DNA from 2 places in the Xenorhabdus sp. XBWT genome. Region 1 is predicted to be linked to the other one. Evidence: predicted binding sites of a transcription regulator. Region 1 holds the regulator's gene; the other holds the start of a gene.
The links. The regulator PhoB, encoded in region 1, activates phosphate uptake and scavenging genes when phosphate is short. The targets are predictions, from matches to a motif close to CTGTCATAAAACTGNCNNAT.

Region 1 (16,485 bases):
TTTAAATGTGAATGTTTATAGTTGATGCTTTAAATATTACTTATACTAAAAGTATAGTATGAGTAATAGTATTTTCAACAAAAAATAAATTTTTTGGGGCTGTCCTAGATAATAGCTAAATATTTCACTTAACTATTTGTTTTAAAAGAGTTAATTGTTTTTTATCCCCGGAGTGTTAAATCGCCACCCACATTCCTTCAGATATAGGTCAAAATGAGCCTCGCAGCTAACGATCTTTGCACGAAGCAGCTGTAACAGTGGCTAGCCATCAGCTCATGTTGAATTCCCTTTTGCCATTGACTGACTGTCTTTTTTTCCCCACATGTGGGGACCCTGTATTTATCTCATTCGCGTTATTGACGATATTTTATTTTAGCCCCAAATTAGATGGTGGTGGATGAGGTCTCGATCGTATCAAAGTTGTTTTTTTAGCTTCTGGCAATTGGATCGTTCAGATGATTGCCAAACTTTAGTCATTCATGTAATTAAGTCAAAACCCGAAACTCTGGCGCTAATTGGCTGAAACCCAATCCATTATTTTTTTCTACCTTAATTTGAACAGGGATACGCTCTTTTAATGCCTCTACATGGCTTATTATCCCAATAGTTTTCCCTGACGCATTAAGGTGATCCAAAGCATCCAGAGCGATATCAAGAGTTTCAGGATCCAGTGTGCCAAAACCTTCATCAAGGAACAAAGATTCTATCTGTGTTTTGTTGCTCACCAGATCAGACAAGGCGAGAGCAAGGGCAAGGCTGACAAGAAAACTTTCCCCACCGGAAAGGGTTTTGGTATCCCGAACTGCATCCGCCTGCCAGATATCAACAACTTGTAATTCCAACCCGCCGTCATCTTTACGTTGTAAGTAGTAACGACCATGTAATTTTTCCAATCGGATATTTGCCAGATGTACAAGATGATCTAATGTCAACCCTTGGGCAAAACGACGGAATTTAGCGCCATCAGCGGAACCAATAAGATTATTGAGATAACTCCAGTCATTATAATTTTGTTGTGAGAGTGCGATTTGCGCCAGTAACTGTTGTTGTTGCTGTCGGCGGGTTGCATCGCTGTTGAGCAGGATTCTGACCTCGCCTTGTTGCTGGTTATTGTGTTTTAACTTAGCTTCAGCCCCGGTCTGCATGGTTAATAATTGCTCGGCCTCATACTGCTCAGACAATTGCGGCTGTGTTTCCGTATGCTGCTGTAATGCAACTTCAGATCCATGATGTCGGGTTCTGGCTTGCAATTGTTGTTGTTCAAGTTTTTCTTGTAACTGTTGCAATTTTTCCCGTTGTTCCGGCTCCAATAAAACACGCTCAAAGGATGGTTGATCAAGAAAACCTTGTTGTGCTAATCCGGACTGGAAGTGGTTAACGGCAAGTTTATGGCTGGATTCAGCTGAGGTGTGGCTTTTTTCAATTTCACTGGCAGCGCCAGTTAATTGGCTCATTTTATTTTGTAATTGTTGTAAGTGAGAAGCAGCCTGTTTGTGAGCAGTTTCAAGTTCATTGGTTTTTTGTTGTAAGCCCTGACGAACGTCAGTAATGGTTTGCTCACCAAATAAATTGTGACGTTCCTGACGGGTTTGCTCCAATAACTGTTTTTGTTGCTGTTGTTGCTCATTCAAGCCATGAAGGTGGATGGCAAGCTTATTTTTTTGCTTTTCCAATTCATTGAGTTGGCTTTGCAGGGCTGCTTGTTCTTTTTGTAGTTGCTGCCATCTTTCGCGTGAATCGCGGTAATTTTTTAATTCTTGTTCACGTTGTTGCAGCCATTTTTCTGCTTCTTGGTAAGAAGGCAGTGTGAAAGGCGTCGATTGCAATTCAGTATTTAATTGTTGTGCTGTTACCGCATAATCAGCTTCTGTCTGACAAATCTCTGCAGTTTTTTCTGACAATTTTTTTTGAGCGGTATCCAGCTTGAATTTAGCCAGTTCAATATTCTTTTCGTATGTTTGAGATTGTTCACGGTTGGCGGTTAGCGTTTTTTCCGCTGTTTGATAGATTTTTTCTGCCTGCGAAAGTGCTTGCTGTTGGCTCAGATATTGCTGATAAGCGAATTGTCGCTGGCTGATAAAGTGATTAACCGATTCTGTATCCATCAGTAAGTCAATGGACTGTAATAACTGGCAATGATGCTCCCACTGTTTAGTGAATCCCGTCAATGTATCGTTGAATTGCGCGATATTTTGCTGCAATTGTTCGCAATGTTGTTGCTGGATCTGCTGTTTTTGCTGTAGCGCTGTCCGATTTTCTTGCAGTTGCCCAATTTGTTGGCGCAGGCTTTTCAATCGTTCCTCTGACTGCGGCAAGGCAATACTCTGGTATTCACTAATTAGGGGATGGTGAGTTGAACCACAAAGTGGGCAGGATTCCCCTTCTTTTAATAGTGCTCGTTCTTTTTCCAGACTGACAATCCGTTGTTCTAAGCGTATACGATTGTCGAGATCGTCATAATGTTGCTGTTTTTCTGCTAATTGTTGGTTGGCAGTAGCGATCTGATCCGGCAAGAGTTTGAGGCACTCCTGAGATTGTATTAGTTTGGTTTGATCGTCTGCGATCGCTCTGTCTAATTGCTGGATCTGGGGCAGCAAGATCTCCAGCTGATTCTGTGATGTCAGTTGTTTCTGATAATTTTCTATATTTTTCTGTAACTGTTCCAACGGATGCTTTTGTTGCAAAACAGTGAGTTGGTTTTCAACCTTGATAAGGTTATTGCGCAATATTTGGTTTTGTTCTTGCTGTTTAGCCAATTCTGCATTCAGCTTGTTTAAATGATCGGTTTCGTGAGTGATCTCTCGGGTAATTTGCTGGGTATTTTGCGTGAATTGGTTTATTTTCGTCTGTCGTTCTTGCTGACGGGTAATTAATTGCTTCCATTCAGCCAGCTTGCTGTCCAAATTGTGGTAATAGGGATGTTGCTCGTAATAGGACTCCAGCTTTTTCTGCTCTTTATTCAGTGTGGTTGTATGATCTTGCGTGGTTTGGTACTGGATTAGGATGTCAGAATACTCGCGGTTTTGTCTGGTTATTTCTTTCTCAAGTGCCAGCCGTTCTTTTGATTGAATATCAATTTTATGATCGAGTAGCATTACTTGCTCTGAGATGAGCTTTTCCTGCTGATTTTGAAATTGTTGATGCTCTTCCCGCGTTTTTTCTGAATGAACCAATAGCTGTTCCGCAGGTTGCAGTAATGCTTGCTGCTGCCGGCGCTCATTTTCTATTTTTGTATGTTGCTCAATAAGCCGCTGTTTTTCATCAAGAGTACGATTTTGGGCATCCCATAATGAGCGGATTTTTTCTGCGGGTTCGCTGTCTGCAAGTTGTTGTAATTGGGGATGTGCTACCTGAATAGCCTGCTCAGCCTGTTGCAAAAGTGACGTATTATGTGACAGTGATTGTTGAAGTTCATTGCGTCGGTAAAGCCACTGTTCAGCTATTTGTAATGCTTTTATTTGCTGGCTGAGCTGGGTTTCTTCTGTAATAAGCTGCTGTTGTTGGCTTTGGTATGCTTGTTGCTGTTCTGGTGTGAGCAATTCAATAGAAGATGCTTTGGCTTGCTGAATATTGAGTTCAGATTGTGCTTCTTTATGGCGCTGATAAATTTCCTGGGACAGGATGCCGTAAATTTCTGTTCCAGTTAGTTCTTCAAGAAGGTCTGCCCGATCTTTATCTTGTGCATTCAGGAATGCGGCAAAATTCCCCTGTGATAAGAGAATGGATTTAGTAAAACGGCTAAAATCCAGACCTGTTATTTCGGCAATTTTCTCTTTTTTATCCCGGATCTTATCTGCCAAAATCTTACCGCTTTTTTTATCTGCCAATTCAACCTTCGGCTCCTGAAGTTTGCCATCAGCTTTATTGCGGGCACGGCGTTGGCTCCAGAATGCCCGATAAGCGATACCTTTGACTTCGAATTCCACCTCAGCAAGACATTCGGCAGTATGGTGCGTCATTAATTCATTTTGGGTTGTGGAAATAGTCTCTAATCGTGGTGTTTCATGATAGAGAGCAAGACAAATGGCATCCAGCAAGGAGGTTTTGCCCGCGCCGGTTGAACCCATAATGGCAAATAATCCGTTGCTGGCAAATGGCTCTGCTGTAAAGTCAATTTTCCATTCTCCTTTCAGGGAATTGATATTTTTCAGTCGTAAGCTAAGAATTTTCATGGAATTTGTTCTTTTTGTTAGTGCTGAGAAATATCATCCAGCGTTTGCTTAAACAGGGTAGTCAGGCGTTGTTTTTGAGAAAGATCGTCCATTTCGGCCAGTGCCAGACGCCGTTCAAAAACTTCTTCCACACTCAGTTCAGTGAGTGTTTCTTTATTTTGTTCAGACAATGACAGTTGACGGGCGCTTTTGCTGCGGCGTAGCAGGATAATTTCTACAGGCAACCCTTCGCTCAGGGTTTGGATGCGCTTTTGGATATCGTGAAGATAATCTTGGGTTGCAACTTCAATATCAAGCCAAACAGGACGTTCTCCTTGATACTCTTTGAACGCCTGCAATTGTTCTTCTATTTGCGTAAGGTTGCCACGAATAAGCTGCATAGGCTGATAGCGCGGAATCGGCAAGAGTGTAATGCTCCCGAGTTTATCTGCCTTAAAGTCAACCAGACACACACTTTTTTCCTGATTTACCTCATCAAAACTCAGGGGAATGGGGGAGCCACTGTAGCGAATGTGCTCTGATTTTCCGATGACCTGCGGACGGTGGATATGCCCGAGTGCGATATAGTCAGCAGGCGGGAATGCCTGTGCGGGAAAAGCATCCAGAGTGCCGATGTAAATATCACGAACAGAATCCGTGGTAGAGGCGCCCACGGTGGTAAGATGCCCGGTAGCAATGATTGGCAAGGATTGAGCAAGTTGTTCCCGCAATGCACAGGCCTGTTGATAAAGTTGGTGGTAGTGTTTGGTAATGGCATCCTGTAACGTTTGCTGTTTTTGAATGCCAGACTGCCCGGCCTGACTGGTCATGATATCCCGTGGACGAAGGTAGGGGATCGCACAGAGAACTGCCCCCGGATTACCATCCTTATTATTCAGTACCTTTATTTGCTGTTCTGTGCTTTCGGGTTCAGCGCTGGCAATCACCGTCGTATTCAGGTAGGAAAGCAGGGCTTTTGATTCATTGAGCGTAGCGACGGAATCATGGTTTCCCCCGAGAATGACTAGCTGACAGCCTGTAGGCTGTAGCGCTACGATAAATTTATTGTAAAGTTCACGGGCATAGCTGGGAGGGGCACCTGTATCAAAAATATCTCCAGCAATAATTAATGCATCAACCTGATGTTGTATGATTTTTTCAATAAGCCACTGTAAAAAATGCTTATGTTCCGCAGCACGGTTCTTGGTAAAGAAATATTGGCCAAGATGCCAGTCCGATGTATGAATGATTCGCATATTTTATCACCTATGCTCTCTCTTACCCATGATAAGCGTTAATTATAATGGGTGTATAAGGGATGTCCTGCGCAATTTGATTTCCATAATTGAATTTTCGAGCAAATTCGCATTTACAATTGAAATATGACAAAAACGTAATGCATTCACTGTGAATGAGTTTGCAGCTTGATAATTGAGGTATAAGGGTTTTCATAAAATTGTCATAAAATTGACTCATAATGACACAAAGTGAATGTTTCTGACTTCAATGATATTGGCAGGATCAACCATGGTTAAACGTATTTTGGTAGTTGAAGATGAAGTACCGATTCGTGAAATGGTTTGTTTTGTACTGGAACAAAACGGTTATCAGGCCGTTGAAGCCGAAGATTATGATATGGCAATAGGGAGATTATCAGAACCTTATCCCGATTTAGTGTTATTAGACTGGATGCTTCCCGGAGGTTCGGGAATACAACTTATTAAGCAAATGAAGAGGGATAATAATACCAAAACAATCCCTGTCATTATGGTAACAGCACGCGCAGAAGAAGAAGATCGGGTGCGTGGACTTGATATCGGGGCTGATGATTATATCACTAAGCCCTTTTCACCCAAGGAATTGGTTGCTCGCGTTAAAGCTGTTCTTCGGCGAATATCGCCTATGGAGGTTGATGAGGTTATTGATATGGATGGGTTAACACTGGACCCATCATCTCATCGTGTTTCCAGTCAGGGGCAGAATGTGGAAATGGGACCAACTGAGTTCAAACTTCTCCACTTTTTTATGACTCATCCAGAACGGGTTTATAGCCGCGAGCAGTTACTTGATTATGTGTGGGGAACGAATGTTTATGTGGAAGATCGCACTGTTGATGTGCACATCCGACGTTTGCGTAAGGCTTTAGAAGTCGGTAAGCACGACAAAATGGTACAGACTGTTCGTGGCACAGGATATCGTTTTTCTACCCGTTATTGACGGTGCTGAATTCGTTTATTGTTGATTGGTCATGTTGGTTTGAATGACTGTAACTGAGTAGTGGGTGGTTTAGGGTAATAGAAGTTTCGGGTAATAATGTTTTCATGCTGGAGAAAATAGTGTGCTTGAGCGTTTATCTTGGAAAAAATTGGTCTGGGGCCTTGTGCTTTTTTGTCTGCCTGCGGTCATTTTGTCTCTTTTTGTCGGTCATCTGGCATGGTTACTCGTTATTGCACTATTTCTGGCACTGGGATGGCATGGCTATAACTTGCTGAAGTTATCCGATTGGCTATGGCTGGATCGCAGTTCGTTACCTCCTGCGGGGAGAGGGGGATGGGAGCCTATTTTTTATGGTATCTATCAGATGCAACAGCGTAATCGTAAACGGCGTCGTGAACTCGCGTTATTGATCAAACGGTTTCGCAGTGGCGCAGAATCATTGCCGGATGCCATCGTGATACTTACTACGGAAGGTAACATTTTCTGGTGTAACCGCTTAGCCCAACATTTACTTGGGTTTCGCTGGCCGGATGATAATGGTCAGCATATTTTCAATTTACTTCGTTACCCCGATTTCAGCCGCTATATCATGGCAAATGATTTTTCCCGTCCTTTATCCATTGAGCTGAATAACGGAAATATGATGGAGTTTCGATTCATGCCTTATTCAGAAAAGCAGTTATTGATGGTGGCGCGTGATATTACTCAAAAAAGATTGTTGGAAAACGCCAGACGGGATTTCTTCGCCAATGTCAGCCATGAGTTAAGAACGCCGCTCACCGTGCTTCAAGGCTATTTAGAGATGATGCAGGATCAAGAGCTTGATAGTAAAGCCAGCCAGAAAGCTGTCAGTACCATGCAGGAGCAAATCTGGAGAATGGACAGTCTGGTTAAGCAACTGCTGCATCTTTCCAAAATTGAAGCAGGACCACAAGTTGACATGAATGAGATTGTTGATGTTCCCGCTTTCTTGACTTTATTGCGGAAAGAAGCATTAACCTTGGGAAATAATCAGTACGATATTGTGTTTAATATCGATAAAAAACTGAAAGTTTTTGGAAATGAAGATCAGTTGCGCAGTGCTATGTCGAATCTTGTCTATAACGCCATCAACCATACTCCTTTGGGAACAAGAATTGAAGTGAGTTGGCAAAGTGTCTCTCAGGGAGCGCTGTTTAAGGTGGAGGATAATGGCGGTGGGATTGGTGCGGAACATTTACCACGCCTGACAGAACGTTTTTACCGCGTAGATCGCGCACGTTCGCGGCAAACGGGCGGTAGTGGGCTGGGGCTTGCGATAGTGAAACATGCCCTGCATCACTACAATACTCATCTCGACATTTCGAGCGTATTAGGAAAAGGTTCTACTTTTAGCTTTCTATTGATATCTAGACTTATCGTTTCATCTAAAAAATAGTTTATATAAAAAATAATAAGTTACATGGAATTAAATGGTAACAAAACGGAAAAAATGATTTATTAATCAATATGACTGGAAAAAGTACAAATCATATAGTGTGTATTCAATGATAGATAACAATAATCACTAATTTTAAAAATTAGTTTGGAATATTATTCTGGTTTTTGGTTTGTCGCTTGCCTTTTGACACTATAAAAGTTTTACTTGGGGGCAGTTGTTGGCGATTCTAGCTACTATTATCACTATCGTTCTGTATCTTGCGATTATCAGTGAATATTATGTTGATCACTGACTGTTACATCAGAATTCAGTCTCGCCGGTGAAAATTCAAGTGCTTGCGTTAGTTACTATCGCGCATGCAATTCTTTTGGCAAAAATACATTAATAATAATTATGGCATACCGTTTATCATCTAAGGATATTTGGGCATTAGGCTTTATGACCTTTGCCTTGTTCGTTGGTGCGGGAAATATTATTTTCCCGCCTATGGTTGGCTTGCAGGCAGGAGAACATGTTTGGATAGCAGCTTTAGGCTTTTTGCTAACGGCTGTTGGCCTGCCAGTCATCACCGTAATTGCTTTAGCAAGAGTCGGTGGAGGTATTGAAGCACTCAGTTCGCCTATTGGTAAAACTGCGGGTCTGATTCTGGCAACTGTTTGTTATATGGCTGTCGGCCCTTTGTTTGCAACACCAAGAACCGCCACAGTTTCTTTCGAAGTAGGTATTGCACCGCTTACGGGCACAGGAGCACTTCCTCTATTTATCTATAGTGTTATTTATTTTGCGTTGGTGCTCCTGATTTCACTATATCCGGGTAAGTTGCTGGATAGCATCGGACATATACTGGCTCCGGTTAAAATTCTGGCGCTGGCGATTCTCGGCATTGCTGCTGTGTTATGGCCAGCAGGTAGCCCTATTCCTGCCGTTGAAACCTATCGAGAAATTCCATTCTCAAATGGTTTTGTCAATGGGTATTTGACGATGGATACATTGGCCGCGATGGTGTTCGGTATTATTATTGTCAATGCAGCTCGTTCTCGAGGAGTTGAAGCTTCTACTTTGCTGACTCGCTATGCTATGTGGGCAGGTTTGATTGCTGGTCTTGGTTTGGCTCTTGTGTATCTCTCTTTGTTCAAACTGGGGGAAAGCAGTGGCACATTGGTACCCACTGCTGAAAATGGCGCAGTCATTCTGCATGCTTATGTCCAGAATGTTTTTGGTAACTATGGCAGTTTCTTCCTTGCGATACTGATTTTCATTGCCTGCATGGTTACCGCTGTTGGTTTGACTTGCGCCTGTGCTGAGTTCTTCAGCCGTTATTTACCGTTGTCTTATCGTTCTCTGGTTCTGATTCTGGGCACTTTCTCCATGCTGGTGTCTAATTTGGGCCTGAGCCACTTGATTAAGTTTTCAATTCCAGTACTGACGGCAATTTACCCGCCATGTATTGTGCTGGTATTGCTGAGTTTTACCATAGACTGGTGGCGTAACTTTACACGTATTCTGGCTCCCGCCATGTCTGTCAGCTTATTGTTTGGCGTTTTGGATGCAGTAAAATCGTCTGAATACTTGTCCCACCTGTTACCAGAATGGACGAAACACTTGCTATTGGCTGATCAAGGGCTAGCGTGGCTACTGCCTACTTTGCTGTCTATTGTTGTGTGTGCTATCTATGACCGTATTGCGGGAGGCGTTAATCTCCCAAAGTATGAAGTTCAGCATGAAGAAAAGTAGAATAAAATAAGTTCACTACAGGCATTTATTCGCTAATTTTATTTATAATTCATGCAATGACATTAATGATAAGGGTGAGCATACTTAAGCTCCTCACCCTTGTTTATTTATTCTGATTGTCTTTTCAAGCCATAACTTACAATTCATTGCTTGCAGATGAAATCAATAGCCAATGGCAGCACCGGCAGGTCGCCGTACGTCATTGGAACCATAGATATAACCTTCACGGACAATCCCGGAGACGGATGAATCATTGCCGGATGATTCAGCAGTAACACCCGCAGCACCCGGTAATCCAATCATGATTAATTCCGTCGCTCCCCATGGGGTCTGTTCCACCATCTTGTAACCCATTTTTTCCAATAAGTTCAGGGTATCTTTCGATAGACCGCGTTGTTCGTAATAAACTTCATCTGGCAGCCATTGATGGTGAATGCGCGGACTGTTGACGGCTTCTTGTGGTGGCATATTGAAGTCAATGATATTCAGTGCACTTTGCAAAGTAATAGAGATAATGCGTGAACCTCCCGGAGAACCCAATACCAAGAAGATTTTTCCATCTTTGGTCACAAGTGTCGGACTCATTGATGATAGTGGGCGCTTACCTGGTGCAATTGAATTAGTTGCTCCTTGTATTAGGCCATACAAGTTTTTCTCACCTACTTTCGTTGTGAAATCGTCCATTTCGTCATTCAGGAAAAAGCCTGTTCCAGAAGGGATGACAACGGCACCAAAGCGTCCATTGATGGTATAGGTCGTTGATACGGCGTTACCGTCTTTATCTACTACGGAATAATGTGTGGTTTCTGGTTTTTCATGAGGAGGGATACCGGGTTGGACATTCTTTGATGGTGTAGCTTTGTTAGGTTCGATCTCTTTCCTAATGGATTCCGCATAGCTTTTGCTTAACAACCGATCAAGCGGGTTGTTAATAAATGCGGGATCGCCTAAGTAGGTATTTCTGTCCATATAAGCGTGGCGCATAGCCTCAGTCAAGGTGTGAATATAAGCAGCGGAATTGAATCCCATGGATTTAAGATCATAGCCTTCAACAATGTTTAATATTTCACATAATGTGACACCACCAGAGCTGGGTGGCGGGGAAGAGATAAATTTGTAACTACGATAACTACAGGTAACAGGGGCTGTCTCTGTAATATGGAAATTGGCGAAATCTGCCGCAGTAATAATTCCCCCTGACTTTTTCGATGTTTCTTCAACTAATTGAGGGATCTTACCGCGATAAAAAGCATCCGGCCCTTGTTTGGCAATCATTTCTAGCGTGTTGGCCAAATCGGTTTGAATGAGTCTGTCGCCCGGCTTGAATGGTGTGCCATCTTTGCGCAGGAAAATACGGGCCGCTTCAGGGTCTTGAGCAAAACGCTTAACTGCTGTGTCCAAAATATCGGTATCGCCACGGGTCAGAATATAGCCTTCACGTGCCAGTTTGATGGCCGGTGCCATGACTTGTTCGCGGCTCAATGTACCGTACTTTTTCAATGCCTCTTCAAAACCCATGACAGTGCCAGGTACGGCAACGGCTTTATAACCATACAGACTGGCACCTTTGATGATATTGCCATCTTTATCCAGATACATATTGGCGCTGGCGGCGGAGGGGGCAGTTTCACGGAAGTTGATGAAGGTATCTTTGCCATTGGCAAGGTGGATAGTCATAAAACCACCACCACCAATGTTGCCACAGCAGGGGTTGACGACTGCTTGGGCATAACCAACGGCAACAGCAGCATCAATGGCATTGCCTCCTATTTTGAGAATATCAATGCCAACTTGTGAAGCAAGGCGTTGTGAACTGACAACCATGCCTTGTTTGGCTTCAACAGCAGGTTCAGTGGCCGCATAAATGGGGGAAGATACAAGTAGGGATACAGCTATAAATGAAATTTTCCATGCTTTTAACATGTATTATTCTCCTGAATATGGAGTTGTTGTGAATGAATCAGATCATTTGCGGTGTTTTTGTTATCAACATGTGATTTACCTTATCGAAAGCTCAGGATTTTGGAAAGGTGATTTTTTGTACATAAGGCGATAAAACGGGGAATTTCAGGTAAGTTCGTTTGAGAGTCAAAAAAAACCAGCCGGTTGAACAGCTGGTTTGGAATGATTGATAATGGATTTGACGCTGAGAGAAACTATTACAGTTTGTCAGCGTTTTTAGTCAGGTATTTTGCTACGCCTTCAGGTGAAGCGCCCATGCCTTCTTGACCTTTGGCCCATTGTGCAGGACAAACTTCGCCGTGTTCTTCATGAAATTGCAGAGCGTCAACCATGCGAACCATTTCGTCGATGTTACGGCCCAGTGGCAGATCGTTAACAACTTGATGACGAACAACGCCATTTTTGTCAATCAGGAAAGAACCACGCAGAGCTACGCCAGCTTCTGGATGCTCAATACCGTAAGCTTTCATGATGTCGCGCTTGATGTCAGCAACCATTGGGTATTTAACTTCGCCGATACCACCTTCGCTGATTGGCGTTTTACGCCATGCGTTATGGACGAATTCAGAGTCGAAGGAAACGCCGACAACTTCAACACCACGTTTTTGGAATTCCTCGTAACGGTGATCGAAAGCGATCAGCTCAGAAGGACAAACAAAAGTGAAATCCATTGGCCAGAAGAAAATGACAGCAGCACGGCCATTCAGGTGTTTTTTCAGATTGAAGTTATCAACGATTTCACCATTGCCGAGAACAGCAGCAGCTGTAAAATCAGGGGCTTGGCGAGTTACTAAAACCATAATTGACTCCTGTGATTTTAAAAAGTCTTGTGTAGGAACGGGTTACAGAATAAGGAATTAGGGTATAGCAATAAAGGATAAAATACCAATTGATACAATAGATTTAACCTATCAATAATCTGTTTTTAATTCCTTTTAGCCTACATAAGATAAAGCTATTTGGAAAAAGTGCAAGGTTCTGGAGAAACTTCCTGTTTAAGGAAGTGCTTATTTGATGCCAATGCAGCCATCTGCGGATAGAACTCCCAAAACAGTGTTTCAAAATCAAGGTATTGCCTTTCTATATCCTGATATGATCCCGCTAATGCGGATAATTTCGGGCGTCTGCGGGCCATGCCTTGCAAGACGTTGGCAATGCATGACATATCCGCATAGCGGATGAGCAAGTTTTGTGACCAAAGATATCGGTTCATCTCTTGAAATTTCTCAGGAGTAGAATCAATATGAGGCTCTATTTCACAGCGGGCAAAATTGACAAACTCAGGTAAAGAGTAACTTTTTTCACACTTATCCCAGTGTAGGGAGAGAAAGTGATCCCAGATGATATCCAGAGTGATTGGGGCAACCCGACGATACTCGCAACGGAATAAGCTACGTGCCTCCACGACAAGTGGATGCTTATCCGTCAAGGTGTCTACCCGACGGTGCATACGGATACCCGCTACAATGTCAGAACTGAATAATCCTTCTGGAGAACCCCGGATGAAATCCGCCATCAAATTACCCAGTAAGGAACTTTCCGATAATGCAGCCAAATGAAGGTGTGCGAGAAAATTCATAGCGAGAGTATACCGCAAATCGTTAAACTAGGTGCTTCTTTGTTGCACCCTTGCGCTTGCAGCACTAGACTAGTCCGCCTGTTTTTTTGAATGATACAGATAAAATGCGTGTCGCTGATTTTACTTTTGAACTGCCAGAAGAGCTAATTGCTCACTATCCCCAGCCACAGCGAAGTGGTTGCCGCCTGCTTTCCCTTGATGGTGAAACAGGAAAGCTGACGCACGGTATTTTTACTGATGTGCTGGATAAGCTGAAAGCGGGTGATTTGTTGGTTTTCAATAATACCCGGGTGATCCCCGCGCGCCTGTTTGGCCGCAAAGCGACGGGTGGAAAATTGGAAGTGTTAGTCGAAAGGATGCTGGATAATAAGCGAGTGCTTGCTCACGTTCGCGCATCTAAAGCACCGAAAGAAGGCGCTGAGCTTATTCTTGGAGAAGATGTTCTCGGTGAAGATCGTAGTATTAAGGCAACAATGCTGGCACGTCACGATACTTTGTTTGAAATCCGTTTTGATGATTATCGTGATGTATTGACTATTTTGGATCAGATTGGTCATATGCCTCTGCCTCCTTATATTGCCCGCCCTGATGAAGATGCTGATCGGGAACTATATCAGACAGTCTATAATGAACGTCCGGGAGCAGTGGCTGCACCGACCGCCGGTTTGCATTTTGATGAGCCGCTTTTGGCTGCCCTGCGTGAAAAAGGCGTCGAAATGGCCTTTGTCACCCTGCATGTCGGCGCGGGTACTTTCCAGCCTGTACGTGTAGAAACCATTGAAGACCATACTATGCATGCCGAATACGCTGAAGTGCCGCAGGAAGTCGTGGATGCTGTGCTGGCATGTAAAGCACGTGGCAATAAAGTTATAGCGGTGGGAACAACGTCAGTCCGTTCATTGGAAAGTGCCGCCAAAGCTTGTCAGGACGGTATCATTGCCCCCTTCTTTGATGATACCCGAATCTTTATCTATCCTGGTTTTGAATACCAAGTGGTAGACGTATTGATTACCAATTTCCATCTGCCAGAATCCACGCTTATTATGTTGGTTTCTGCATTCGCCGGTTATAAAAACACCATGAATGCCTACAAAGAAGCGGTAACAGAAAAATATCGCTTTTTCAGTTATGGTGACGCAATGTTTATTAATCGCAACATGCTGGCATCAATAGATGCTGGTATCGAAAACAGCGGTGTAGCAATAAAAATATTGCAATAAACGATTTTGAAATCAAAATTATCGTCATTTCAGCTCCGCTGGTTTGAACGGTATCTAAACGTAGCATCAGACTGTTTTTCTGATATCTGGAGGTTAAGTGAAATTTGAGTTACAAAAGACGGATGGAAAGGCTCGTCGCGGTCGTCTGATTTTTGATCGTGGTGTGGTGGAAACCCCTGCGTTTATGCCAGTGGGAACTTACGGTACAGTAAAAGGAATGACACCGGAAGAAGTGAAAGAGACAGGAGCACAGATCCTGTTAGGAAATACTTTCCATCTTTGGTTGCGCCCGGGGCAGGAAATCATGAAATTACATGGTGACCTACATGATTTTATGCAGTGGCAGGGACCTATTCTGACCGATTCTGGTGGTTTTCAGGTCTTCAGTCTCGGAGCGATGCGAAAAATCAAGGAAGAAGGCGTTCATTTCCGCAACCCAATCAATGGAACGCCTGTTTTCCTCAGCCCAGAAAAATCGATGGAAATCCAATATGATTTGGGTTCCGATATTGTCATGATTTTTGATGAATGTACGCCATATCCGGCAGATTGGGATTATGCGAAGCGTTCTATGGAAATGTCATTGCGCTGGGCCGCGCGTAGTCGTCAACGCTTTGATGAACTGAATAATAAAAATGCCCTGTTCGGCATTATTCAGGGCAGTGTTTATGAAGATTTACGTGACGTTTCCGTAAAAGGGCTGGTGGAAATTGGTTTTGACGGCTACGCTGTGGGTGGTCTGGCTGTTGGTGAGCCAAAAGAAGACATGCACCGTATTCTGGAACATGTATGCCCGCAGATCCCACAGGATAAGCCTCGCTATCTAATGGGTGTCGGCAAACCGGAAGATTTAGTTGAAGGTGTTCGTCGTGGCATTGATATGTTTGACTGTGTAATGCCAACACGTAATGCCCGCAATGGTCATCTGTTTGTGACAGAAGGGGTTATCAAAATCCGCAATGCCAAACATAAAGAAGATACTTCTTCGCTGGATGAACATTGTGACTGTTATACTTGTCGGAATTATAGCCGCGCATATCTCCATCATCTTGATCGTTGTAACGAAATTCTTGGTGCAAGGCTGAATACAATACATAATTTAAAGTATTATCAGCGTCTGATGGCCGGAATTCGCAAAGCCATTGAAGAAGGCAAACTGGAACAGTTTGTTGAAGAGTTTTATCAGCAGATCGGTAAACCCGTTCCGCCGTTAAATATATAATTTGACGTGACTAATCAGCCTCAATATGTGTAGCATATTGGGCTGGTTTTTGATCGAGAAACTATCGATTTTTCGATAGTCATATTTTCGACAACAATATTTTTAACAACAATATTTTTGACAACATATCTTCGATAACAATGTCTTTAATAGCACTGTCTTCGATAACAATGAGGGAAATTTGATGAGTTTTTTTATTTCTGAAGCTGCGGCCGCTGCTGGTGCACCAGCGCAAGCTCAGGGTAACCCATATTCTCTGATTATCATGCTGGTTGTTTTCGGTCTGATTTTCTATTTCATGATCCTGCGTCCACAACAAAAACGCACTAAAGAACATAAAAAACTGATGGATTCCATCTCCAAAGGGGATGAAGTACTGACTTCTGGTGGTTTGGTTGGTCGTGTCTCTAAAGTGTCTGAAACTGGCTATGTTGTGATTGCCCTGAATGACACCACAGAAATAACTGTCAAACGTGACTTCGTTGCTGCCATTTTGCCGAAAGGTACAATGAAAGCTATTTAATTTCCGATTTTCCCGAAGGGAACTGCCGTGTTGAACCGTTATCCTTTGTGGAAGTATCTGATGCTGATCGCTGCGATCCTCATCGGTTTGCTTTATGCACTTCCCAACCTTTATGGTGAGGATCCGGCTGTACAAATCACTGGCGCGCGAGGCATCGCCGCCAGTGAAAAAACGCTGGACCAAGTCCGTAATGTTTTAGAAAAAGATCAAATCAAGAGCAAGTCCATTGCGTTGGAAAATGGAGCAATCCTTGCTCGTTTCAATAGTTCTGATGTTCAGCTCCGTGCCCGTGAAGCACTGGTCTCAGCGTTGGGTGAACAGTATGTTGTGGCATTGAACCTTGCTCCCGCAACGCCTGTCTGGTTAAGTAAAGTTGGTGCTGAGCCGATGAAACTGGGGCTTGACTTGCGTGGTGGTGTTCACTTCTTGATGGAAGTGGATATGGAAACTGCACTGA
Region 2 (16,485 bases), 130 kb from region 1:
TTGGTGCTGGGAGCGACAGGAGTGGGGGGCGGTATTGTTGTGTTGCCATTGCTGTTACGTTATTCGCAGATGAATATTAAACAGGCGATTGGAGCTTCTCTTTTTATCACGATGATGTTATCTGGTTCATCTGCTTTTGCTTATGCACATGGTAGTCATACTGATTGGAAGCTGGCACTGGTGCTGTTTGCTGGTTCATTGTTGGCTATTCCTTTTGCCAATTACTTGATGAAGCTCTTATCTGATAAAGTCTTTCAGTACGCCACTTTGTTTCTGATTTTATGCAGTGCTGTTCTGATGGGGTTCCGCTTAGTTGGTTAGAAATCCTTTTGACCGTCAGAAAAGCAGACATTGCTTTAATGGTCAAAAGGAGATAATGAGTTTGATCATTCAAATCGGTCAGCTTGCTTGAGTGATCAGTAAGTTGTTTCGCCGATATTTTTTAAGGCATTGATGATTAGCTGCCAAAATTTAGCATGATCCAATTTAACTGCCACTTGCGTATGACAGTCTTCAGGTGGAGGGTTACGAAAATCTGCAACTGTCATTCCTGTTGTTAATTTTCCCGTTAATTCGATATCAATGGGAACTTTTTGGGTAGTCATGACGGTTGGATCGATTACATAGGCCACTGCGCAGGGATCATGCACTGGAGGATAGTTGAAACCTTGATGCATACGATATTGCTCCCCGTAAAATTTGAGTGCATCTAAAACGAACTGGGCAGAATGAGTTTTAATCTGGGTGATTGCCTCAATAATATCAGGTGTCGCTTGAGCCTGGTGTGTCAGGTCTAAACCGACCATCGTCAGTGGCCAATTCTCATTAAAAACAATGTGAGCAGCCTCTGGGTCGATGGTAATATTGAACTCTGCAACAGCACTTTGGTTACCTTTGTGATAACCACCGCCCATCAATACGACTTCTTTTACTCGCTCAACAATATAGGGTGCCTTGCGTACCGCCATGGCGATATTTGTCAAACCGGCAGTAGGAACCAGCGTCACGGTTTTGGGTGGATTCTTCATGATTACATCAATAATTAAATCAACCGCATGACGAGTATCCAACTTCATTGCTGGCTCAGGCAAGATAGGGCCATCCAGACCACTTTCGCCATGAATGTCCGGCGCAGTTTTGATCTCCCGTACAAGTGGTCGGTGGCATCCTGCTGCAAAAGGAACGTTATGAATGTTGGCGATACGGGCGATACAAAGAGCATTATGGGTTACTTTGTCCAAAGTTTGGTTGCCAACAACAGTTGTGACGGCCAGTAGCTCAATATTCGGATTTCCGTGTGCAAGCAATAGAGCAATGGCATCATCATGCCCGGGATCGCAATCAAGGATAATTTTCTTGGGTAGCATATTTGTTCCTTTCAGTGATTATACTCTTCATCTTTCACGTTGCTGGTTTGTTAATCACGCTCACTTATCCCAGATAATTAGTTGTAAATACAAATTAATTATTATGATACAAGTGCAATTCTCTATTCCCAGAATAATTCACCGTAGGAAAAAATTTCTCAGCAGGCTATCACAAAACGATAATGTAAAAATTATAAATTGTTAATTAAGCATTGCGAATTTGTGATTTAATTAACATATAAACAATAAATGATTTGAGCATTTTAAGTACATATGTTTCATATATAACATATAAAAATGCATGAATAGTTGATTATTCAATTATTATTAACTTATTAATAATTTGGTTTTTTATTGTTTTGTTAATACATCTGAATAACCAATATTCAACGGATGTGACAAACGTCCCTGAAAACACAGAATAGTCAGTTGATTGGCTGTAATTGTCAGGGGATAAAACAGATGCTCACGGGGTATAATATGAATAATCAAATAGATTCATTGACATATTATGCGGCAACTAAAAAATATGATCTCCGCTTCCCAATACTGACAGAAGACTTGGATGTTGATGTTGTTATCATTGGTGGCGGTTTCTCTGGTATCAATACAGCGTTGGAACTGGCGGAAAAAGGCATCACCAATATCGCTATTTTGGAAGGTCGGACACTGGGATATGGGGGTACCGGCCGCAATGGTGGCCAGGTAATGACGGGGATTGGTCATGATCTCGAGAAGATCAAACGCCATATCGGAGAAAAAGGGTTAGAAACCGTATTTAAAATCAGCAACTTGGGCGCAGGAATTATTCGTGATCGAATAGCTAAATATGATATTAAGGCTGATTTTTGCCGTGGCTATGCTTATCTTGGCTGGAACCCACGCCATGAAAAGACGTTACAAGGTTGGTTGAAAGAATTTCGCTTGGCTTCTCCCGATGAAGAAATCGAGTTTTATGCTGGTGCTGATGTTAAAAAAATTATCGGCTCAGATCGCTATACCTGTGCATTAAAACATATGGGGGGCGGGCATGTTCATTCACTTAACTTACTGTTAGGTGAAGCCAAAGCAGTGACGGAATATGGCGTCAGAATTTTCGAAAACAGTCAGGTTTTGAGTGTGGAGTATGGCCCAAGGGTTACAGTACGTACGGCGACGGGTTCGGTTCGAGCCAATAAAATGTTGTGGGCATGTAACGCATTTTTGAATGGGCTTGAACCTACTATCTACAGAAAAACGATCAATACCTACGCTTTTCAACTGATGACAGAAAAACTGTCAGACGAGCTTATCGAAAAGATCAGCCCGATTCGTGGAGCGTACAGTGATATAAGCCCTATCATCGACTACTATCGTGTGACCAAAGATAATCGCCTGCTATATGGTAGTGCGACACAGCTTATTGAGTATATTCCTTCTAATTTAAAAGCATGGAACCGCAAAATCATGCTGAAAACCTTCCCTTATCTGCAAGATGTAAAAATAGAACTGGCATGGGGTGGACCAATGGCTTGCAGCGTCAATCTATTCCCACAAATTGGTTCTCTGCCTAACCATAAAAATGTGTTCTATGTACAAGGATATTCAGGTTTTGGTGTGACTCCGAGTCATATTATCTGCAAGATTCTGGCGGAAGGAATGAGCGAAGGATCTGATCGTTATTCGCTACTAAGTTCTATTCCACATCTTAATGTTATCGGGAAAGATAAATTGAGAAATGTACTTTTCTCTGCTGGCAAGATTTGGCATCAAGCTTCTGGTTATTGGACAGGGCGCCTTTAATTTTATCTCTGTTTAACGTTTTTCTTTTCTCCATTTTTGAACGGTAAATTTTGAAAGGTAAAAGTTATGATAAAGCCATTAATGTTAGATAACGCACTTCCTGAATTAATGCCTATCGGCAGTGTCACCAATCTTGGTTCTATTGTCGTGGAAGGTGATCCACAAGTGAGTGGGGCAATGATCCACGGAGAGCCGACAGATAATTTGACGTGCGGTATTTTTACCTGCACTAAAGGTAAATTCAAAATGACTTATCCCTTCGATGAAATGGCAACAGTTCATGAAGGTTCAGTAAAACTGACGGATGTCAAAACAGGGGTGATGATTGAGTACCATAAAGGTGACTCGTGGTTTGCGGCGAAGGGAACTGAAGTGCTGTGGGAAATCACCAGTGAGCGTTTTGTCAAACATTATATGGCTTGTATAAACGCGCAAATATCAGGCTAGACAGAGGAAAAGATAATGAGTGAGATTCATTTGCTGGAGTCCGTTGCGGCTTTTTTGCAACGCTCTCACGGTCATTATATTAATGGCATCTCTGTTCTTGGGCATGGAAATGCCACTTTCTCCATCGTTAACCCTGCATCCGGCGAAACAATAGCTACGGTTAATCAAGGAGGGGACGCAGAAATTGATCAGGCAATGCAGGCTGCATCGAACGCGTTCCATGGCATATGGGCACAAACTTCTCCGATGGAGCGGGGAAATTGTTTGAATCGCCTTGCTGACTTACTGCAAAAGAATAGTGAAGAATTGGCTCAACTTGAAAGTCTGTGTTCGGGTAAACCCATCCAATTATCTCGTATGCTTGACGTCGGGGCATCCGCCGATTACTTACGTTACTTTGCAGGATGGTCAAGCAAAATCAGCGGTGAAACCCTGAATGTTTCGTTACCATCGTTTAAGGGAGAAAAATATACTGCGTTTACTCGTCGTAAGCCTGTTGGTGTCGTGGTTGGCATTATTCCGTGGAATTTCTCCATAATGATCTCTATCTGGAAATTGGGAGCGGCATTGACCAGTGGCTGTACGATTGTGCTTAAACCCAGTGAATATACGCCCTTAACCATGCTCCGTGTAGCAGAGCTGGCAAAAGAGGCGGGCATTCCAGATGGCGTGATTAACATCGTCAATGGTTCCGGCCCTCGTGTTGGATCATCCCTGATAAACCATCCTCAATGTTCCAAAGTGACTTTTACAGGATCAGTTCCGACAGGAGTGATCGTGGGTAAATCTGCGCTGGAGCAAGGAATGAAGCGCACAACACTGGAGCTTGGAGGCAAAAACGCGGCTGCTTTCCTGTCTGATATGGCAGTTGAAAAAATTGTCGATGGCATCCTGGAAGCGGGATATGTCTATCAGGGGCAAATTTGTGCTGCTGCGGAACGTTTCTATATTCCATCAATTCACATGGATGCCGTCTTGGAATTATTGTCTGAACGTCTGTCAGCCATGAAAATTGGCTCTCCCCTCGACGAATCAACAGAAATGGGACCATTGGCGAATAAGCCGCACTACGAAAAAATTCTCTCTTTGTTTGAGCAAGCACGTCAGGATGGCTGTGAAATTGTGTATGGAGGCTATGCGCTGGAAAGGCCGGGATTTTTTGTCGCGCCAACGATTGTCAGAGCCAATAGCCCTGAAGATACATTGATGAAAGAAGAGACATTCGGGCCGATTGGTACTTTCCTCAGTTATGATGATGAGGAAGAGCTGATTACCATGATGAATTCAACACCATTTGGTTTGTCTGCCAGTTTATGGACGAATGACCTAAGTAAAGCGATGCGCATGACACCTCGCATTGAGGCTGGGATTCTATGGATCAATATGCACACATTCCTGGATCCCGCAGTCCCATTCGGAGGCATGAAATCTTCAGGAATTGGTCGTGAGTTTGGTAGTGCGTTTATTGAACACTACACCGAACTTAAGTCAGTCATGATACGTTATTGATGGACTAGATTGACTATATCGGCAGAACGTTGCGTGGCTTTTGGCTGCTGTGGCGCTCTGCCTTATTTTTGAAGAACGTTTCCTGTCATCATAATGTCGTCATAGATTCAAATAATTGTCATGTGACATATCTATTATCCAAGCAATTCAAAGTAATGATTTTTTACTACTTATCTGATTGCAAGGAAAACACTATGTCGCCTAATTATGAAAAAATTCTGCTTGCTGCTGTGGTTACTGTATTGATGGCAGGAGCCACTGTACCTGCATGGGCTACCAGCGATTCGAACCATATCGCGCAACAGCGTGCAGCACAGGGCAACATTACAGAATTTGGTGGTGCACGCCGTCTCACACAGGATCAGACAGAAACACTTAAAGCTGCTTTAAGCAACACCAAGGCTAAGAATGTGATCCTATTTATCGGTGACGGCATGGGTGATTCTGAAATTACCATCGCCCGTAATTACGCAGAAGGTGCTGGTGGATTCTTTAAAGGGATTGATGCCTTGCCATTTACCGGACAATACACTCATTATTCGCTGGATAAGAAAACGCAAAAACCCAACTATGTTACAGACTCTGCGGCTTCCGCTACAGCTTGGGCTACGGGAGTAAAAACCTATAACGGCGCATTGGGAATTGATGTTTTTGGTAAAGCTCACTCATCTCTTTTGGAATTGGCCAAAAGAAACGGTAAAGCAACAGGGAATGTGACCACGGCTGAAATTCAGGATGCAACGCCAGCGGCTTTGTATGCTCATGTTACGGGGCGTAAATGCTATGGGCCAGAAATAACTTTGCAGAAATGTCCTTCTGATGCATTGGGAAATGGGGGTAAAGGCTCTATTACGGAACAGTTACTGGTAGCACGCGCTGATATTACATTGGGTGGCGGGGCAAAATCCTTTATTCAGAAATCAGTATCCGGTGCCAATGCAGGAAAAACATTGCAACAACAGGCACTAGATTTAGGATATCAGTGGATAACTGACGCTAAGTCGTTATCCGCCATCAAAGAAGCTAATCAACAAAAGCCTCTGTTAGGTTTATTCCATGATGGAAATATGAACGTCGCCTGGGAAGGACCAAAAGCAGTTTATCACGGTAATATCAATGAAAAGCCAGTAAAGTGCAAGGCGAATGCTAAATTAGACCCTAATGCCCCGACGTTGGAACAAATGACAGAGAAGGCGATTGATTTACTGAAAGAGAATAAAAATGGCTTTTTCCTGCAAGTTGAAAGTGCCTCAATTGATAAACAGGATCACAATGCCAATCCTTGTGCCCAGATTGGTGAAACCGTTGCTTTAGATAAGGCAGTACAAGTTGGTCTTAAATTTGCGAAAGAGTATGGTGATACTTTGGTGATTGTGACTGCCGATCACGCGCACTCCAGCCAGATCATTGAACCTGATGTGAAATCAACGGGTTTAACCCGTTCACTGATCACTAAAGATGGTGCAGTTATGACGGTAAATTACGGTAATTCAGAAGGAAACAGTCAAGAACATACAGGTGCACAACTACGTGTTGCCGCTTATGGCCCATATGCTGCCAATGTCGTGGGTTTGACTGATCAAACGGATCTGTTCTTTACCATACGTGATGCGATGAATTTAAAACAATAATGGTAATAAATGGGAAGAATACGTCAGTTATTCCGACAGGAATTCCCGAATCTTGAACGCGCTGAATTAACAACGCGGGGAGCATTATCCCGCGTTTTTTCTTGAAAATTATCTCTGATAATTTCTGTCATTTATTTCCCGCATATGATTAAATCTCCATTATACTTGATATTGATAATCATTATCATTTAATGGGGTATTATGATTAGGGCAAAGCGGAATTTAAAGCTGATATTTTGGCAAAGGATGACGGGGTTCTGGGGCATACTGTTGTCCAGCCTGATAGTATCAGTGTTAGTTGTGTCAGTATTAGTCCTTGCGGGGGCAGGAATAGAACAATTCAAGGCCAGTATTCAGGTCGCGATGCTTTTGACGCTTGTACTATTGTTTCATCGTAATGCGCGTCATTTCTTGTTGTTTCCTGCTGGTATCGCTGTTATGTGTAGTTTGTTTGGCAGTTTTCGTTATTTAGGATATTTTTGAAGTAAATCATTGGATAACAGACAGAAAAAAGAACTGAAACTAATAAAAAGCGGAAAAAATAGAAGAGAGAAAGACAGAAAAAATGAAACAGTGGTGCGAAGGGGGGGACTTGAACCCCCACGTCCGTAAGGACACTAACACCTGAAGCTAGCGCGTCTACCAATTCCGCCACCCTCGCAGGTACTGTCATTTATCCGATTTATTTAACTGCTAGTTGTCTGATTTGGTGCGAAGGGGGGGACTTGAACCCCCACGTCCGTAAGAACACTAACACCTGAAGCTAGCGCGTCTACCAATTCCGCCACCCTCGCATATATCAGACACTATCACTCAAATGGATAGCATGGAGGCGCATTCTAGAGATTTTATAGCTGGCGTCAATCATTATTTAGTGGAAAAAAGAGTGATTGGTGTAAAAATCGACAGGTTGATATTCAGGCGGAGACTAAGAAGAAATAAAGAGAAAATAGAGAAAAACGGCATTGCCTGCCCATAAAATCGGAGCAGGCAAAACAGAGATCGTATTTGACGCCTGAGTTATCTCTTCGTTGCCTGATAAACTTTAAATTTACCTGTCTGAGCAATGACTTTATGGTTGCCAAAAGTTTTATCCAACAGGCTAGGATAAGGCAGGAAAGCGTTTGCAACGATCCGGAACTGCCCACCTGATTTTAGATAGCTTGGCGCCATGCGGATCATATCCTCGGTTGCAGTCAAAGTAGTTTTCAACCCATCGTGGAATGGAGGATTAGAAATAATCCAGTCAAATTTCTCTTCAATAGCAGAATATACATTGCTGGTAACAACATTACCTTCCAGCTTATTGGCTTTCAATGTTGCCTTACTGGATGTAATAGCGGCAGCATTGACATCGCTCAGGGTCAGAGTCAAATCAGGGTTTTTCTTACCCAAAACAGTTGCCAAAACCCCTGAACCACAGGCGATATCCAAAAGACTGCCAGAAATAGGCGCATCAAATGTCGAAAGTAGCAAGCGACTGCCGATATCCAAATCGTCTTGGCTGAACACACCGGGCAATGTATTGATGGTGGCATCACCTACCTGATAACTGTTCCACCAATTGTTTTGATCAAACTGAACCTGATTTTTAAGCTGACCATAAAACAGGCTACAGCGGCGGGCGGTATCAATTTTGTGGAAAGTTGCAATGCCTTCCATTAATTTATCAACACTACGTACACCACTGCGATTTTCACCCACAATAAAAATATCTGTTCCAGTAGGCAGAATGGAAAACAGGCTACGTAGCTGGAAACGTGCTTCCTGTTTGCTTTTTGGCCAGTAATAAATCAGCGTATCGCACCCTTTAATAAATGCGCTGTCTGCTACAAGACCAAACTGAGCACTGTCGCCGAGTTGACGGATCAGAGATTGCCAGTGGTGGTATTGGTTAGTATGCACACGAACACTTGCTGCTTCGATTTCCGTTGCGAGATTGTCCTGTAAATCACCGGCGAAAAGCAGATGATGTGAGCTAAATTGCTCATGATGGCGCAGGATAACTTCGCTGGCCGGGGTTAATACTGACATCTATGTATAGCTCCTTATAAATCTTTATCCAAGTATCAATACCAGTTGTGCAGAACTAAAGTGCCATGCTAATTGGCGCTAAGTTAAGCCCTCTGATAATATATTACCTGTTATTTTCTTATGACAGATGGAATAAAACACGATGACGAAGCGTGACAGATTACTCTCCCGATTGGGGATCACTCAATGGGTTTTGCGCAGCCCGATGGCGTTGCAAGGTGAATTATCTGTCCTCATCCCTGATTCAACCCGTCTATTGATCATTGCTCATGATCATATCGACTTAAGTCATTCATTGTTTGCTGATATTTTCACAGCCATGGGAATTAACGCCTCATTGGTATATTGCATCACGACAAAAGATGTTGAGCTACTTTCGGAATCAATCCACTGCCCATGTTGGCTGTTGGGAGTTGATATTACCTTATCAATACAAGGGATTTCTTTGAGAAGCTCGGCATTAAATGACTTATCTCTTGATGGGAATGCAAAACGCGCTCTTTGGCAACAAATTTACCATTATGAAGAATATTTCTCTATTAACTCCCGTTGATCTTCCCTTGGCATTTCAAATAGAACAAGCCAGCCACACGTTTCCATGGAGTGAAAAAACATTTTACTCCAATCAGGGAGAACGCTACCTCAACTATAAAATAACGTTGAACGACCGGATTATCGGCTTTGCGATAACGCAATATGTCATGGACGAAGCCACCCTATTTAATATCGCCATTTATCCTGAGTATCAATCAAAAGGTTATGGCAGGGAATTGCTGGCTTATCTCATCAATATATTGCCTGAAAAGCAAATAAACACACTATGGCTTGAAGTACGGAGTTCCAATCGGCCTGCAATCCGTTTATATGAGGATTTGGGCTTCAATGAAGTCTCCATCCGCAAGAATTATTATCCGACTGCCGCGGGAAAGGAAGATGCCATTATTATGGCGTTGCCGTTGTTTGGTGAAATCTGACAGAGATTCATTGTTTTTCATTGGCTGATTTATATTCTTTCACATAGGGGAAAGCACGGCAATCAGACAATCAATAAAGCAGCGTATTTAAAGTTATAAATCAGGTGAATTATTCACTAGCGAGTCTTTTTTAGCTTTGGGAAGCCGCGCAACGATTGATAAAGTGCTTTCGCGTTTAGTTGAAATGTATGAGAGTGATTTCTTTTTACTATATCCAGTTTTGCTAAAATCGATTTATAGACATAGCCCGACAATCATTGATTGTTTATAGTACCAAGTTCAGCGAAAATAAGCGCCAATTACGATTAACACAACGGATTTGAAGGCGGAGGCCAGCAGAGGCCGCTTCCTAAATGATATCAATCCGTATATAAACTAGAAGATCCCAATTGATGTCAAATTCCCCATTTCTGCAAGAAGTCGCTAAACGGCGCACCTTTGCAATCATTTCTCACCCAGATGCGGGTAAAACCACTATTACCGAAAAAGTATTACTGTTCGGACAGGCAATCCAGAAAGCGGGGACGGTAAAAGGCCGTGGTTCTAACCAACACGCTAAATCAGACTGGATGGAGATGGAAAAACAGCGCGGTATTTCGATTACTACTTCCGTGATGCAGTTCCCTTATGCAGATTGTCTGGTTAACTTACTGGATACCCCGGGACACGAAGACTTCTCCGAAGATACTTATCGTACTTTAACCGCTGTTGACTGTTGTTTGATGGTGATTGATGCCGCGAAAGGGGTTGAGGATCGTACCCGTAAGCTGATGGAAGTTACCCGTCTGCGTGACACGCCAATTCTGACATTCATGAACAAGCTCGATCGTGATATCCGTGATCCGATGGAACTGATGGATGAAGTGGAAAACGAGCTGAAGATCGCCTGTAGCCCGATTACATGGCCTGTTGGCTGCGGTAAATCTTTCAAGGGTGTTTATCATCTTTACCTTGATGAAACTTACCTGTATCAATCTGGTCAAGGTCATACAATTCAGGAAGTCCGCACTATCAAGGGTCTGGATAATTCTGAACTGGATGCGGCGATAGGTGAAGAGCTGGCGAATCAATTGCGTGAAGAGCTGGAACTGGTCAAGGGTGCATCCCATGAATTTGATCAGGATGCTTTTTTACAAGGTGAACTGACACCAGTATTTTTTGGTACAGCATTGGGTAACTTTGGTGTTGATCATATGTTGGATGGCCTTGTTAAATGGGCTCCGACTCCGATGCCTCGACAGACTGACGCACGTAAAGTCACCGCAAGTGAAGAAAAATTCACTGGGTTTGTTTTCAAAATTCAGGCCAATATGGACCCGAAACACCGTGACCGTGTGGCATTTTTGCGTGTTGTTTCCGGTAAATATGAAAAAGGCATGAAACTGCGCCAAGTGCGCATCAAGAAAGATGTCGTTATTTCTGACGCCCTGACTTTTATGGCAGGAGATCGCGCTCATGTTGAGGATGCCTATCCGGGAGACATTATCGGTCTGCACAATCATGGCACGATCCAGATTGGAGATACCTTTACCCAAGGTGAAGAGCTGAAATTTACCGGTATTCCTAACTTTGCCCCAGAACTGTTCCGCCGTATTCGTTTACGTGATCCATTGAAACAGAAGCAATTGCTGAAAGGTCTGGTTCAATTATCCGAAGAAGGAGCAGTGCAGGTCTTCCGTCCGTTGATGAATAACGATCTGATTGTCGGTGCAGTCGGTGTACTTCAGTTTGATGTTGTTGTTGCTCGTTTGAAGAGTGAATACAACGTTGAAGCACTGTATGAGCCTGTTAATGTTTCTACCGCCCGCTGGGTAGAATGCAACGATGTGAAGAAACTGGAAGAGTTCAAGCGTAAGAATGAGCAGAACTTGGCTCTTGATGGTGGTGATAACTTAACCTACATTGCACCTACGATGGTTAATTTAAACCTGACCAGTGAACGCTATCCTGACATTGATTTCCGTAAGACACGGGAACATTAATATTTTTCCGGGTCAACTCTCCTGTTGGCCCTTAATTTTCAATATATATTCTCTGTATTATTCTTCAATTTAAGAATAACTCTCTGCTTTAAGGAAAATATTCGTTATTTTTTGTAAAGCTGATTTTATCGCCACTGTCTAATTGACATACTGTTCTAGTACAGTTCTAGTTTATATTAAAAAAGGTGGTAGGATGAAAAATATCAAATTTGCACATTCGCTACTGGCTGTTGTTCTAGGCTCGGTACTCGTTATTGGTAATGCTCTGGCAACCGAATCCTCTTCAGGAAAAACAGAGGAAAGTAAGGGGCAGAAAATCGATAAATCCATAGACAATACAGGGAAAAAAATAGATCACACTTTTCAGAATGCAGATGCTTACTTGGACGATAGTGCTGTCACAGCAAAAGTGAAAGGAAAGCTACTGGAGCACAAAGGAATAAATAGCAATGAAATTTCCGTGAAAACCGAAAAAGGCATTGTTTATCTTTCTGGTTTTGTCAAAGACAAACATCAAGCAGCGGAAATTGCTGAAATTGCTCATGGCGTGAAAGGTGTCAAATCTGTTAAGAGTACTATAGAAATTAAGAAATAACTGACATTCTAAAAAGGGTGGCTAATAGTAAGCCACTCTTTTTTTATTGTCATTCAGGCGAAATATTGCCCAACGATGCTATAAATCCCCGGTCTGGCTTTGGCTGACTTCAGACGTGACATTCCCTCCTTAATAAATATTAATATTTAGGCAAGTCTCGACAGGTTCAGAAATTGCTACAACAAACAATAGAAATATTTAAGGATAGGTGAGATGCTGTTTCCATGGCGCTGATAGTTGTCCTCGACAAAATGACTCCTGCTAAACTTACTCATGGCATAGGGATTTCTCCTGAGCAGGAAGTTCGTCTCATCGTATATTCTGTCTCCAAAGAGCATGATCTGCGTAAGGCAGGTATGAGCAGAAGATTCTAAATATAAAGTGTTTAATACAAGCTAACAAATTAATCACTTATGTAACAATATACTCATGATATTCAGCAAATGTATTATGCTTTGATATTATTATTGGCTTTTAGAGGGGGAGAATAGTGGGGAAACATATTCGAATAACGCTGGGTAATATAGAACCTTTGGCTTATAACTCGCAGATCAAACCCGGGAAAATTGCTCTCGTTTGTGAAGGTGGTGGTCAGAGAGGTATTTTTACCGCTGGTGTTTTAGATGAGTTTCTTCGCCTTGGTTTTAATCCGTTTGAATTGTTTCTCGGAACGTCGGCAGGTGCTCAAAATCTTTCTGCTTATATTTGTGGTCAACGAGGCTATGCACGTAAAATCATCAATCGTTATACAACCGATCCCGCTTTTTTTAATCCCCTGCGTTTTGTTCGTGGTGGGCATCTGATCGATTTGGATTGGTATATGGATACCATATCCGAACAATTACCGCTTAATATCCCTGTTGGGATACGCCAATTTGATGCAGGACGTGAATTTTACATGTGTGCCTGTCGTGCTGATAATTTTAAACCTGATTATTTGCATCCTAATGACAAAAATTGGATGGACATATTGAAGGCTTCCAGCGCTATTCCGGGATTTTATCGTAATGGCGTTACCCTTGATGATGTTGTTTATCAAGATGGAGGTATTTGCGATGCGATACCCGTTCAAGAAGCCTATCTCCGTGGTGCGGATACAATTGTTGTAATCCGGACAGTTCCTTCACAGCTTTACTATACACCCCAGTGGTTCAAGCGTATGGAGCGTTGGTTGGAAGACAGCAGTCTGCAAAAAATGGTTAAGATGGTTAATCTCCATGCCAACAGTTACCGCCGGACGCAAAAATTTATCGAAAATCCACCGGATGATGTGCAGATCTTCGAAATCTATCCGCCAGCCCCATTGGCGACAATGGCATTGGGAAGCCGAATTAGTGTATTGAATCAGAATTATCATTTGGGGAGACGCTGCGGGCGATATTTTTTGGCAACTATTGGGCATACGTTTGTGGACGGAAAATTTGGGCATATTGAACGTAAAAGCTATGGTGTATGTCGCAGCGGATTAAATTCAGATAGTGTCAATCATAGCTGCTTTCGGCGGAACCATTTCCTGAATCACACCAATCCTCTGATAGTGGGGGCACCTGCCTCTGATGTGATAGACAACACACAGGCAACAGAGCAAGATCATGATGGATAATTTGGATAATTTGGATAATTAGATGTTTATTGATACACATTGCCACTTTGATTTTTCGCCTTTTGCTGGCGATGAAATAAAAAGTCTGGAACAAGCCAGAAAAGTGGGTGTAGAAAAAATTATTGTGCCCACGGTAAGCCAAATAAATTTCCAGCGGGTTGCTGCATTGGCAGAGGCTTATCCTTCAATTTATGCTGCGTTCGGTTTACATCCGCTTTATATCCGTCAACATCAAAATGCACATTTGGATGAGTTGAACCAACAGTTACAGAAAAAAAGCGCCAAATGTGTGGCGGTAGGCGAGATAGGCCTAGACCTTTATATGCCTGAACCGCAGTTTGAGATGCAAAAAAGTGTATTGGAAGCACAGCTGAAGCTGGCCAAACAGTATGATTTACCCGCGATACTTCATTCCAGAAAAAGTCATGATCAATTGGTCGCAATTTTACGAAAACATAAATTGCCACGTACTGGTGTGATTCATGGTTTTGCAGGAAGCTTCTCACAAGCCAAGGCTTTTATTAGCCTGGGATTTTATATTGGCGTAGGAGGAACCATTACTTATGACAGAACACAAAAGACACGTAATACTATTTCACAGCTACCCTTGTCATCATTAGTGTTGGAAACTGATTCGCCTGATATGCCTCTGGCAGGATCCCAAGGCCAACCCAATCGACCTGAAAAAGTTGCACAAGTTTTTTCAGTACTGTGTGAATTGCGTACAGAATCACCGGATGAGATTGCCAATCAAATTTATCATAATAGTAGAGTACTATTTTCACTGGGCTGATTTTAATAGGCAAAACTCATTGAGTTTTTTAGCTGTGGATTTATATAATCGGTTTTCATTAAACATTAATAATATTTAACTTATATTCTCTGCTTATTTATTCTTTTTTTTACCTTTTTTCCCGCTAAATTATCTAGTCCCACCGAAACTAGGCGGATTTATGTGATGTGTATCTCATTTTTCGTTTTTATATTACTTTTTGCTGTATTAAATTGTGATGTTAGTTGCTTGTTCCTTTTTAGTACTAGGTATAATCAGCACACACACAATGTCAGTAGGAAATTACAAAAAAACTGACATATTTTTTATTATTCATTCAGTGAACAGGGATTCTTCCAATGCAACTCCTTATGAGCCTGGTCGGGATGGCAGTGCTGATTTTTATCGCAGTACTCTTCTCCAGTAACTATCGAGCTATTAAAATCCGTACTGTCCTGGGCGCCTTCCTGATTCAGATTGCTATTGGGGCATTTGTACTTTATGTACCCGCTGGTAAAGACATTCTGGGAGGAATGTCAGAAGGCGTTTCCAATGTGATTGGATATGGCCAGAAAGGAACAGACTTTATTTTTGGCGGATTGGTTTCCGACAAAATGTTTGAACTGTTTGGTGGCGGTGGTTTTGTTTTTGCCCTGCGTGTTCTGCCGGTAATTGTTTTCTTCTCCTCACTTATTGCCGTGCTTTATTATATGGGCGTTATGCAGCTTATCATCAAAATCTTGGGTGGTGGCTTGCAGAAAATACTGGGAACATCCCGGACTGAATCTTTGTCTGCGACCGCGAATATTTTCGTAGGTCAAACCGAAGCCCCTCTGGTTGTTCGTCCTTATATTTCTACCATGACCCAATCTGAGCTGTTCGCTGTTATGTGCGGTGGCTTGGCCTCTGTAGCGGGTTCAGTATTGGCGGGCTATGCCTCTATGGGTGTTCCATTGGAATACCTGATTGCAGCTTCATTTATGGCGGCACCGGGTGGTCTGCTGTTTGCGAAACTGATGGTGCCTGAAACCGAAGAAACACATGATACTACTGATGCGATGTCACTGGTTGCAGCAGAAGAGCGTCCGGCAAATATCATTGATGCGGCCGCATCAGGTGCAGCATCTGGTATGCAATTGGCTCTGAACGTCGGTGCAATGTTGTTGGCATTCACCGCATTGATCGCTTTGTTAAACGGTATTCTGGGCGGTATCGGCGGTTGGTTCGATTATCCTCAATTATCCATGGAACTGGTACTGGGCTGGGCTTTTGCACCAATTGCTTATCTGATCGGGGTTCCGTGGCATGAAGCGACTATTGCAGGCTCTTTCATCGGCCAGAAACTGGTAGTCAATGAATTCGTCGCATTCATGAACTTTGGTGAATACCTGAAACCTGACAATATTGTTCAGGCCGCAGGCCTGCAAGTACTTTCCGAACATACCAAAGCCATTATCTCCTTTGCTCTGTGTGGCTTCGCTAACTTGTCTTCTGTGGCTATTCTTCTGGGCGGCTTGGGCGGTATGGCACCAAACCGTCGCGGCGATATTGCTCGTTTCGGCTTGAAAGCTGTATTGGCAGGCTCACTCTCTAACTTGATGAGTGCAACTATTGCTGGGTTCTTCCTCTCTCTGTAAAACGTAGGAAGCGTAGCACTCAGGAAGCGTGTATCAAATTGAATGCAGGTGAGATTTCTCACCTGCATTTGTTTTTCCCAACGCTATTTAATGTGACTTTTTTCACATTAAAATGTTTTCGTTTGCAAACCATATTTTATTAGTGTGATTTG

Region 2: a site for PhoB is predicted at 5,188-5,207, ahead of phoA (alkaline phosphatase). Genes of this name have one in related genera too.

What each region holds. Positions count from the first base shown of each region.
Region 1 is NZ_CM180990.1:3,745,703-3,762,187, forward strand. It holds partial or broken gene AC5JQI_RS16325 (IS1595 family transposase) at 125-222, opposite strand; gene AC5JQI_RS16330 (AAA family ATPase) at 486-4,172, opposite strand; gene sbcD (exonuclease subunit SbcD) at 4,190-5,407, opposite strand; gene phoB (phosphate regulon transcriptional regulator PhoB) at 5,679-6,368, shown strand; gene phoR (phosphate regulon sensor histidine kinase PhoR) at 6,490-7,785, shown strand; gene brnQ (branched-chain amino acid transport system II carrier protein) at 8,182-9,522, shown strand; gene ggt (gamma-glutamyltransferase) at 9,685-11,445, opposite strand; gene AC5JQI_RS16360 (peroxiredoxin C) at 11,682-12,284, opposite strand; gene AC5JQI_RS16365 (acyl carrier protein phosphodiesterase) at 12,440-13,063, opposite strand; gene queA (tRNA preQ1(34) S-adenosylmethionine ribosyltransferase-isomerase QueA) at 13,168-14,283, shown strand; gene tgt (tRNA guanosine(34) transglycosylase Tgt) at 14,381-15,505, shown strand; gene yajC (preprotein translocase subunit YajC) at 15,690-16,028, shown strand; gene secD (protein translocase subunit SecD) at 16,056-16,485, shown strand, end outside.
Region 2 is NZ_CM180990.1:3,617,830-3,634,314, forward strand. It holds gene AC5JQI_RS15785 (sulfite exporter TauE/SafE family protein) at 1-321, shown strand, start outside; gene uriH (uridine-preferring nucleoside hydrolase UriH) at 417-1,367, opposite strand; gene AC5JQI_RS15795 (NAD(P)/FAD-dependent oxidoreductase) at 1,848-3,149, shown strand; gene AC5JQI_RS15800 (cupin domain-containing protein) at 3,216-3,596, shown strand; gene AC5JQI_RS15805 (aldehyde dehydrogenase family protein) at 3,612-5,105, shown strand; gene phoA (alkaline phosphatase) at 5,300-6,736, shown strand; gene AC5JQI_RS15815 (DUF1435 family protein) at 6,983-7,219, shown strand; tRNA gene AC5JQI_RS15820 (tRNA-Leu) at 7,311-7,397, opposite strand; tRNA gene AC5JQI_RS15825 (tRNA-Leu) at 7,444-7,530, opposite strand; gene rsmC (16S rRNA (guanine(1207)-N(2))-methyltransferase RsmC) at 7,757-8,770, opposite strand; gene AC5JQI_RS15835 (DNA polymerase III subunit psi) at 8,913-9,323, shown strand; gene rimI (ribosomal protein S18-alanine N-acetyltransferase) at 9,292-9,744, shown strand; gene prfC (peptide chain release factor 3) at 10,137-11,726, shown strand; gene AC5JQI_RS15850 (BON domain-containing protein) at 11,920-12,321, shown strand; gene AC5JQI_RS15855 (hypothetical protein) at 12,546-12,695, shown strand; gene AC5JQI_RS15860 (patatin-like phospholipase family protein) at 12,812-13,924, shown strand; gene AC5JQI_RS15865 (TatD family hydrolase) at 13,947-14,717, shown strand; gene AC5JQI_RS15870 (NupC/NupG family nucleoside CNT transporter) at 15,068-16,333, shown strand.